2 regions of the Thermoanaerobacter kivui genome follow, and region 1 is predicted to be linked to the other one. Evidence: riboswitches for the same ligand, from Rfam matches in the RefSeq annotation. Region 1 holds a riboswitch; the other holds the start of a gene.

The links. A riboswitch is a leader RNA that binds a small molecule or an ion and turns the genes downstream of it on or off. The one in region 1 is predicted to bind molybdenum cofactor.
Region 2: another riboswitch for molybdenum cofactor. It lies ahead of mobB (molybdopterin-guanine dinucleotide biosynthesis protein B); the one in region 1 lies ahead of TKV_RS13870 (formate--tetrahydrofolate ligase).

The regions. Positions count from the first base shown of each region.
Region 1 covers NZ_CP009170.1:1,919,512-1,924,301, reverse strand. Annotated here, with positions in the region: gene TKV_RS09725 (4Fe-4S dicluster domain-containing protein) at 1-458, shown strand, start outside; gene TKV_RS09720 ([FeFe] hydrogenase, group A) at 498-1,883, shown strand; gene fdhD (formate dehydrogenase accessory sulfurtransferase FdhD) at 2,021-2,857, shown strand; molybdenum cofactor riboswitch at 3,212-3,335, shown strand; partial or broken gene TKV_RS13870 (formate--tetrahydrofolate ligase) at 3,550-3,645, shown strand; gene TKV_RS09710 (formate/nitrite transporter family protein) at 3,686-4,561, shown strand.
Region 2 covers NZ_CP009170.1:1,810,171-1,814,960, reverse strand. Annotated here, with positions in the region: gene TKV_RS09115 (oxidoreductase) at 1-1,553, opposite strand, end outside; molybdenum cofactor riboswitch at 2,537-2,655, shown strand; gene mobB (molybdopterin-guanine dinucleotide biosynthesis protein B) at 2,860-3,546, shown strand; molybdenum cofactor riboswitch at 3,767-3,890, shown strand; gene TKV_RS09100 (substrate-binding domain-containing protein) at 4,089-4,790, shown strand, end outside.

The sequences.
Region 1 (4,790 bases):
GTACTGTATCCATTCCAGTTATACCAAGATTACATCTAATCAAAACTGAACATGGCACAATGCCTATACAATGTCGTCATTGCGAGGATGCCCCCTGTGCTAATGTTTGTACAGTAGGAGCAATTAAGCGGGAAGGTAATGCTATCGTAGTAGATGAAAAGTTGTGCATAGGCTGTAAGAGTTGTTTATTGGCATGTCCATTTGGGGCTATTGAACTATTGCCTCAATATGAAGATGGTAGAGAAGTGTTTCAAATCAATCTTAAAGAAGAAAGTGAAAGCGGATTGGTGCAAGAACCAAGAATAATAGCATATAAATGTGATTTGTGTAATGATTTAGGAGAACCTGCTTGTGTAAAGGCATGTCCCGAAAATGCGTTGACTTTGGTTATGCCAACCGAAATGAAAAAAGCTCGTAATAAAGAGGCTGCGTTGAGTTTTTTAAGAGTGGTAAGATAATTTATTAATTAATAATATTGAAAAGAAAGGGATGTGAACATGTCTGCAAATAAAGCTATAATTAATATAGATCAGGAGTTATGTACCGGATGCAGACGATGTGCAGAGGTATGTCCTGTTGATGCAATTGAAGGGGAAAAGGGCAAACCACAAAAGATAAACACAGAAGTCTGTGTAATGTGCGGACAATGTGTACAAAAATGCAGTTCTTATGCTTCTTATTTTGATGAAAGCATAACACCAAGAAATGTAAAATTACAAGAGAGAGGAATGTTGGATAGCGTTAAAGAGCCATTGTTTGCTGCATATAATTTAGGGTATGCAAGGCAGGTTAAAGAGGCATTGGAAAATCCTCAACTTTTTAAGGTTGTACAATGTGCTCCGGCTATTAGAGTTTCTATAGCCGAGGAATTTGGGTTGGATTTGGGAGATTTAACACCTGGGAAATTGGTTGCAGCTCTACGCCGTTTAAATTTTGATAGGGTATATGATACCAATTTCGGAGCCGATTTGACTATTATAGAAGAAGCAAATGAGTTGGTAAAAAGGATAAAAGAGGGCAAAGATTTGCCAATGTTCACTTCCTGTTGTCCTGCATGGGTTAAATTTGCTGAACAAACATACCCTGAGCTTTTGAAACATATTTCAACTTGCAAATCTCCACAACAAATGACAGGTGCAATTATAAAAACCTACGGAGCAAAGATAAATAATGTAGACCCTGCTAAGATATTTAGTGTATCTGTTATGCCTTGTACTTGTAAGTCATATGAAAGCGACAGACCTGAAATGAGAAGCAGTGGTTATAAAGATGTAGATTTGGTAATAACAACAAGAGAATTGGCTCACTTGATGAAAGATAAGGGAATTGATTTTGCAACTCTGCCTGATGAAGAATTTGACTCTCCTTTAGGGAATTATACCGGTGCTGCTACAATCTTCGGCAATACGGGTGGTGTAATGGAGGCTGCACTTAGAACGGCTTATGAATTAATTACTAAAAAGCCAATACCTAATATAGACATAGAGTTTGTTCGCGGCGGAGAAGGTATAAGGACTGCAACCGTTCAGGTAGGAGAGTTAGAATTGAAAATAGCTGTGGTTTCAGGTTTAAAAAATGTTATACCAATACTTGAAGATATAAAGAAAAACAAATGTGACCTTCATTTCGTTGAAGTGATGACTTGTCCAGAAGGATGTATAAGCGGTGGTGGACAACCGAAACTTCTTTTAGAAGAATATAGGGAAGTTGCATATAAGAAAAGAAAAGAAGCTCTATATAAACATGATGCAGAGCTTGAACTCAGGAAATCACATGAAAATCCTGCTATAAAGAAATTATACGAGGAATTTTTGGGTGAACCTTTAGGCAAACAGTCACATCATTTATTACACACTAAATATACACCGAGAAAAAAAGTATAAAAATCAAAAATTTTGTTGGTAGTGGGTTGTAAACAATCCTGTGAGAATAAGGCATGGCGTAAAGCTACCAAACTTCTCACGAAGTCTCAACCTTTGAAGGTGGGAGTAGTTCACGAAATCTCTTAAGGAGGAAGTGAATGGAATCATTTAAAAGTATTAATATTTTAAAATACAAAAATGGTTTGGTTGAAAGCTTTTCAGATAGTGTGATTGTAGAATATATCTTAAAGCTTTATGTAAACGCTATTGAGTTTGCATCTTTTTTCTGCACTCCTTTAGCATTAGATTGTTTGGTTGTAGGATACCTTCAGTCCCAAGGCATTATTGAAAAAAAAGAGGATATAAAGAGAATCTTTATTGAAGAAAGAGAAGGGAAAGCTCATGTGGAAATTCTTAAAAGTATAGATGCTTCTTCAGTGAAGAATCTATTTATAATGAGTAGCGGAGAAAAAAACATTTGTTTTCATGATCAGTTAAAGATAGGCAAGACCTGTTGTCACTGCAACTTCACATGCAATCCCTGCATTTGTTTTCCTGAGCAGTTAAACATAGGCCCAATAACAAGCAACATTAAATACAAGTTAAAGGATATAATCAATCTATCAGAGAGATTTAACAATGGCTCGGGCTTGTTCAAGATAACAGGGGGAGTACACAGCTGTGCGATTGCTGATGACAAGGATTTTATAATTTTTCATGAAGATATAGGTAGGCATAACGCTTTTGATAAAGCGTTTGGGCAGGCTCTTTTAGATGGTATAGACCTTCAGGATAAAGCTGTTTTCACAAGCGGAAGGATATCCGTCGAAATGTTATTAAAAGCAGCTAAAAGGAAGGTACCTGTAGTGGTGTCCATTTCAGCTCCTACTGCTTTAGCCGTTGAGGTTGGAAGAAAATTAAACATAACTATTGCGGGTTTTGCAAGAGGCGATAGATTAAATATCTATTCATGCCCTGAAAGATTTGTTTGGTAGTTTTTTAAATTTATCCAGGATAAAAGAGAAGACTCCCAATTTCTATAAGTGGGAGATGAATCGCTAAACAATGCTTTGAAAACTAATCTATAAAATGCTAAAATATCATTAGATAACGTAGCTGGCGAGTCTGCTCTGTGGCAGATAGTCAGTAGTGGGTGTGTGAACAACACTGTGAGAATAAGGGTGCATAGACTGCCAAACTTCTCTACGTCGCGGACACTTCTACAAGTGGCGGTAGTTCACGACTTGGCGAGGTATACTTTTAATTAAGTTAGTAAGGATAATTGGGTGAGTAATATCATTTAACAAAGCTAATTAGTTGGCATAATATTCTCAATAAGAAAGATTAACAATACAATAACTCTCCGAGCCTTTATGTCTAAGTGGCGAAGAGCCCTATGAGATAAAGGCCGATAGGGTATTGATGGAAACGTCAATGCCTCCCGTGTTGGAAAGGAGAGGTAATGCATTCGCAATTATGTAAGGCAAGGATGCTTTAAATTAGGCATATCTTTGTCGTGTGAAAGCGATGTAGCGCCTTCTCCGGAAGGCGTTTTTTGTTTTGGGGATAAATTTTTGGTTATATTTTCAGTGAAACAGCTATAAGTTTATTTTAGATATACGGTGTAATGTCGAGTAGCAAAATTGGAAAATTAAGAAAAAACTGAGGGCTCTCTTGTGCTGATGCTACTGGTGAAATTATGACCATGCCAGGATTGCCAAAGAAGCCAGCTGCTGAGAATATAGATGTAGATGAAACTGGCAGAATTACTGGACTGTTCTAAAATCCATTTATTTAAATGTTAAAAAAGGGAGATGAGTTTTATGGCTTTTAAGACACCAAAAGAAATAGCCCAGGGTATGGTTCAAACAGGAAGAGCAAAAGCTGAACTGCCTATTATCAAAATGCTTGTTTTGGGTTTTCTTGCAGGGGCATATATTGCGCTGGGAGGACTTCTTGCTGTTAAAGTAGCTGGGACAATACCTAATGAGGTTTTGGGCAGTTTACAAAAATTTATCTTTGCTGCAGTGTTCCCGGTAGGGCTTATGATGGTTCTTATTGCTGGGGGAGAGCTTGTTACTGGAAATATGATGACTCAACCTATAGCTTTTTTAGATAAAAAGATAGGCTTTGGTGGGATTATTAAAAACTGGACTTTTGTTTACATTGGGAATTTCATAGGTTCTGTCTTTGTTGCTTATGTTTTGTCATATTTTACTGGTTTGATTTTAGAACCTGTTAAAACAGGTGATGTTGTAACTTCTATGCCATGGGCGGCATTTGTAGTTAAGATTGCTAATGCAAAAACCTCTATGCCTTGGTGGGTTGCTTTTTGGCGAGCAGTTGGGTGTAACTGGCTGGTTGCCTTGGCTGTTTGGATGGCCTTTGCTGCCGAAGATATTGTGGGCAAGATTTTTGCTATATGGTGGCCGATAATGGCCTTTGTTGCCATTGGATTTGAGCACTCTGTAGCCAATATGTTTTTTATTCCATTAGGTATCTATGCTGGAAATGACCCTGCGTATATTGCCTTTGCTAAAAGTGCTCAAGGAATTGCAGCACATGCACCTTTATTAAAAGCTACATGGGAAAGTTTCCTTGTAAATAACCTAATACCTGTGACCTTGGGAAATATAGTCGGTGCTGGTTTATTTGTTGGGACGGTTTATTGGTGGGTATATCTGAAGGCTGAAAAATAAAAATAACGCTAAAGGAACAAATCTATCAGCACTATCTGTCTACTCATGTTATACCTTAAAAGAATGCAACATTCTCATCGAAAAATGTAAGTCTGTTAAAGATGAGATACTCAATTTGGAATTTTAAATTTCTATTTAAGCTTTATATTTGTTTTTTAAAAAATCTTACTTTTTTGCATGTATCTAAAATTACTTGACAAAGCCAATTAATTGACATAAAATTATCAAT
Region 2 (4,790 bases), 110 kb from region 1:
CCACCACCAATGACAGCTACTTTTTTACCAACAATAACTGTCCCTTTTAAAACATCATGGGCCGTAACAACATTTTTCTGATTGATTCCAGGAATTTCAGGAATTATTGGTTCAGACCCTGTTGCTAATATAACCACATCGGGTTTAATCTCATGAATTGTGTTTAAATCTGCTTCTTTGCCTTTTACAATCGTAATACCAGATTTTTCTACTTGATTGATGAGATAATCAGCCAGATCATTTATTTCTCCTTTATGAGGTGGTACAGCAGCAATTCGCATTTGTCCACCTAATTCTGGTTGTTTTTCATAAAGAATTACCTCATGGCCACGCAAAGCTGCTACTCTAGCTGCTTCTAACCCGCCAGGGCCACCACCGATTATAAATACTTTCTTTCTTGTCTTTGCTGAACTTTCCATGTCAAATTCTGTTTCATGTCCAGTTAATGCATTGGCTATGCAACCAATATCAATATCCTGGAACAGACGATCAATACAACCCTGATTACACCCAATGCATTTTCTTATTTCTTGAATCTTGCCTTCAGAAACTTTTCTGGGCAACTCTGGGTCTGCTAGTAAAGCTCTTCCCATTGATACTAGATCAGCTTTGCCCTCACGGATGATTTGCTCTGCCATAATAGGATCTTTGATTCGACCAACAACAATTACAGGTACTTTGCTATTAATTGCTTTCTTTATAGCAGCTGCGTTTTCTACAAAACAACCCTGAGGTATAGCTGCAGGCTGGATAATCATTGCTGAAGATTCATATACTCCACCTGAAATATGCAGAGCATTGATTCCTTCTTCTATTAACTTCTGAGCAAATATCTTAGTATCTTCAATCGTAAGTCCTCCAGGAACATATTCTTCAGCACTCATGCGATATATAATAGGGAAATCCGTCCCAACTTCTTTTCTTACTCTTCTGACAACTTCCAATGGGAATCTCATTCTGTTTTCAAAACTTCCGCCATATTCATCGGTTCGCTTATTGCTATAAGGTGATAAGAATTGATTGAGCAAATAACCATGAGCACCATGAATTTCGACAGCATCAAACCCTGCTTCTTTAGCACGTCTCGCAGCTTGTCCAAATGCTTTTATTAACTCTTTGATTTCTTCTACTGATAATTCTTTTGGCATTTCTTGTTTAACTGGACAAGGAATAGGTGAAGGAGCTACTATCTGCATTCCTGTAACTTTTGAAGTGGTTTGTCTTCCTCCATGATAAAGCTGAATAGCAATTTTTGCTCCATATTTATGCACTGCTTCAGTTAATTCTCTTAGTCCAGGAATTAATTCATCCTTGTAAATACCAACTTCATTTTTAAAACCTTTACCACTTGGATGAACATACGAAGCTTCAACAATAATTAATCCAACTCCGCCTTTTGCTCTAGTCTGATGATAAACTTTTAAGCGGTCGGTAACTGCACCATCATCAGCAGCGTAATTTGTAACCATAGGAGGCATGACAATTCTATTTCTTAGTTTCATTGACCTAATTTGAATTGGTTCTAGAAGTTTTTCAAACTTAAATTCACTCACCTTAAATCCTCCTCATATTGTTATTTTATTAACAGTTTCCGAGTAAAGAGTAATAAACTAATTCTATTTTTTCATTATGTCAAGGCAATTATACATATTTCTTCAATTCGTAATTTAAGAAATAAGGATATTATGCCGATAAAAAGAGTATAATACAGATAAGCAAAAAAGATAAAGAAAAAGTACTTGAAGCTATCAGGAAAGGAAATATTGATGCAGCCGATATAAGCTTTCCGAATTTAATAGACGCCATAATACTGAAAATGGAAAAGTATACAAGCCGAAGAATTCATACAGTCTTACAACAGATACGTACAAGAGCAGCTTTGTAAATCATTAGGCTGTCACTGTAGAAGTACCGAGCCTGATAATGATGTAGAAATCAATGGTTGTGTAGTACATGATAAAAAGACAGACGAATACTCTGTATTTATTACTACAGACCTTGATAAAACCGCAAAACAGATTATAAGCATCTATGAATTAAGGCCTGAAATGGAAGAAGATTTCCGACAAATAAAGGATTTTTGCGAATAGAGGATTTCAAAGAGTACAAAATACAATTTCATTGCGTTCCATGGGGTTATGGTGCTGATAGGCTATTTATTCTTCCAATTATACAAAAATATAGAGGAAGGAAGGAAATATACAGGGGAAACCCTGCCTATTGCACTCAAGAAATATGTAGAGAATAAGCCAAAATTGGTGATTATATATTCGGGGCAGTACTTAGCCATTTTCAGCTTTCTGGAGTTTATTCAATTGTATGCATCTGCGGCACAGAAGTGAGGAAGTGCCTAGATTTGATCCTAGCTAAAGTATAGCATAACAAAATGCATGCTATTCAAATTACGAATTGAAGATAGAAGAGAAGATGCATAATATTCCTGTATTGGGAAATGGGAATACACTATACTTTTTATTAAATACATATTGTTTTATGACAAAGTTGTGTTAAAATAATTTTAGACAAATTTAATATTTCATTAATTATTCTCCGAGTCTTTAATCCTAAGGCAAAAAGCTATGGATTATAGACCGTTAGGGTAGTGCTGGAAACGGCTCTGCCTCCCGCCTGGAAAGGAGAATAGGAAGGCTGCTATTCTCCTTTCGCATACTAAAACGAAAGGAGTTTTTTTATGAAGGTTCTTTGTCAATAGTTGTGGTGGGTATTTTTTCTGAATGTTTAAGGGGAGGGAATCTTTCTTTTTTCTCAAATCTTTTGGTATCAAATGTTGTAAGGCTTGATAGCCCTTAAATAGGGGGCATATGTGACAAACTGCCAATACCCTAGGAGGTATTAAAATTGAAGATAATAGGTGTTATAGGAACAAAAGATACAGGTAAAACCACTCTTGTAACAAAAATTGTTAGAAAATTAGTGGATGAGGGGTACAGGGTTGCCACCCTGAAACATACCCATACAGGCTTTGATTTTGCAGATAAAGACACTGGTAAACACAAAGAAGCAGGGGTAGAGCTTGTAGTCGGTAGTGGAGAAGAAACCTTTTTTCTTCTTGGTAGGAAAATGGTGCTTGATGAACTTGTAGGTACTATCCAGCTTCTTGGGGATTTCGATTTCCTGGTTATCGAGGGTTTTAAAGGAATGCCTTATGCAAACATTTCTACTTCCACTGAAAATGAATTCACAATAAGAAAGGTGGATCCATTCTCCCTTAAGGAGGAAGAATTGGATGAACTCATTGAAGTCATAAAGAACAGAAGTTACTGTTTGCTGCAGGGGCTTAACTGTAAAAAGTGTGGTTTTGAATCATGCAGGGACTTTGCAATGGCAAAGGTCCAGGGAGCTGCCGATGATATAAACTGTAAGAGCCAGCCAAAAAGGGCTCTTCTGAGAATAAATGGTCACCCGGTACCTATGAATCCATTTGTACAGGAATTTATATCAAAAACAGTTCTTGGTATGATCGATGCACTTGGCATGGAAAACCATAAAATTGAGAAGGTTGAGCTAATCATAAAAAATAAGTGAATAATACACCCATAAACGCATAGATGAATTGAAATTATTAGTTCAGGATAATTACGACAGACTTAAGGATCTTATGACAGGAAGAGTAATGTGAAGTGTTATTAGTCTTTTTAACCAATGCTGGCGTTCTTACTATAAATAATGTTGGGGTGGGCAAAAATTATGTATCTAAGATCGCTTGACGAAGCTAATTAATCGAGATAAAAAAATTATTAAAGTAAGGAGAATAACTCTCCGAGCCTTTATGTCTAAGGGGCGAAGAGCCCTATGAGATAAAGGCCGATAGGGTATTGATGGAAACATCAATGCCTCCCGTGTTGGAAAGGAGAGGCAATGCATTTGCATTTATGCAAAGCAAGAATGCGTAAGGTAAAATTGTGTCCTTGCTTTGCGAAAACGATGCAGTGCCTTCTCCGGAAGGCATTTTTTTGTACCTTTGTTAGGGACTAATTTCAATGGTAAAAGCTAAAGAATGGAATCTTTCCAGTTTTAATGGGTAAGGTTTAAACAAAAACTAATAGTGATGAAAGAGGATGAATACCATGGCAAGAATATCAAAGAAGTTTTTGATGATCCTTTTATATTCTATTTTGTTGTTTAGTTTGTTTTCTCTGAACGGTTGTACAGGTTCTAAAACTTCAGAGAAGATTTCCCCAGGTAATCGAGATGTAATTTTGGTGACAACAACAAGCACGCAGGATAGTGGGCTTTTGGATTACCTTTTACCGATCTTTGAGAAAGAAACAGGATACAAAGTAAAAGTGGTTGCCGTGGGGACAGGACAGGCTTTGGAGATGGGAAAAAGGGGGGAAGCAGATGTTCTTCTTACACATGCTCCTGCAGCAGAGAAAGAACTTGTGGACAACAAGGATGTTATAAACTATCAGTTGGTAATGCACAATGATTTCATTGTGGTTGGTCCTTCAGAGGATCCAGCGCAAGTTAAGAATGCGGTTTCAGTAGAAGCAGCCTTTCAGGAGATTGCTGAAAAAGGTGTACCGTTTGTTTCGAGGGGTGATGATTCGGGTACACACAAAAAGGAATTGAGTTTATGGAAAGCAGCAGGGATTGATCCCAAGGGGAAGTCGTGGTATATAGAAAGCGGCACAGGAATGGGACAAACGCTCCTTATTGCTAACGAAAAACGGGCATATACACTAACTGATCGGGGAACATACCTTGCATACCGCGATAAAATAGATCTTACCATTGTTCGAGAAGGAGATAAGGGTCTTCTTAATATT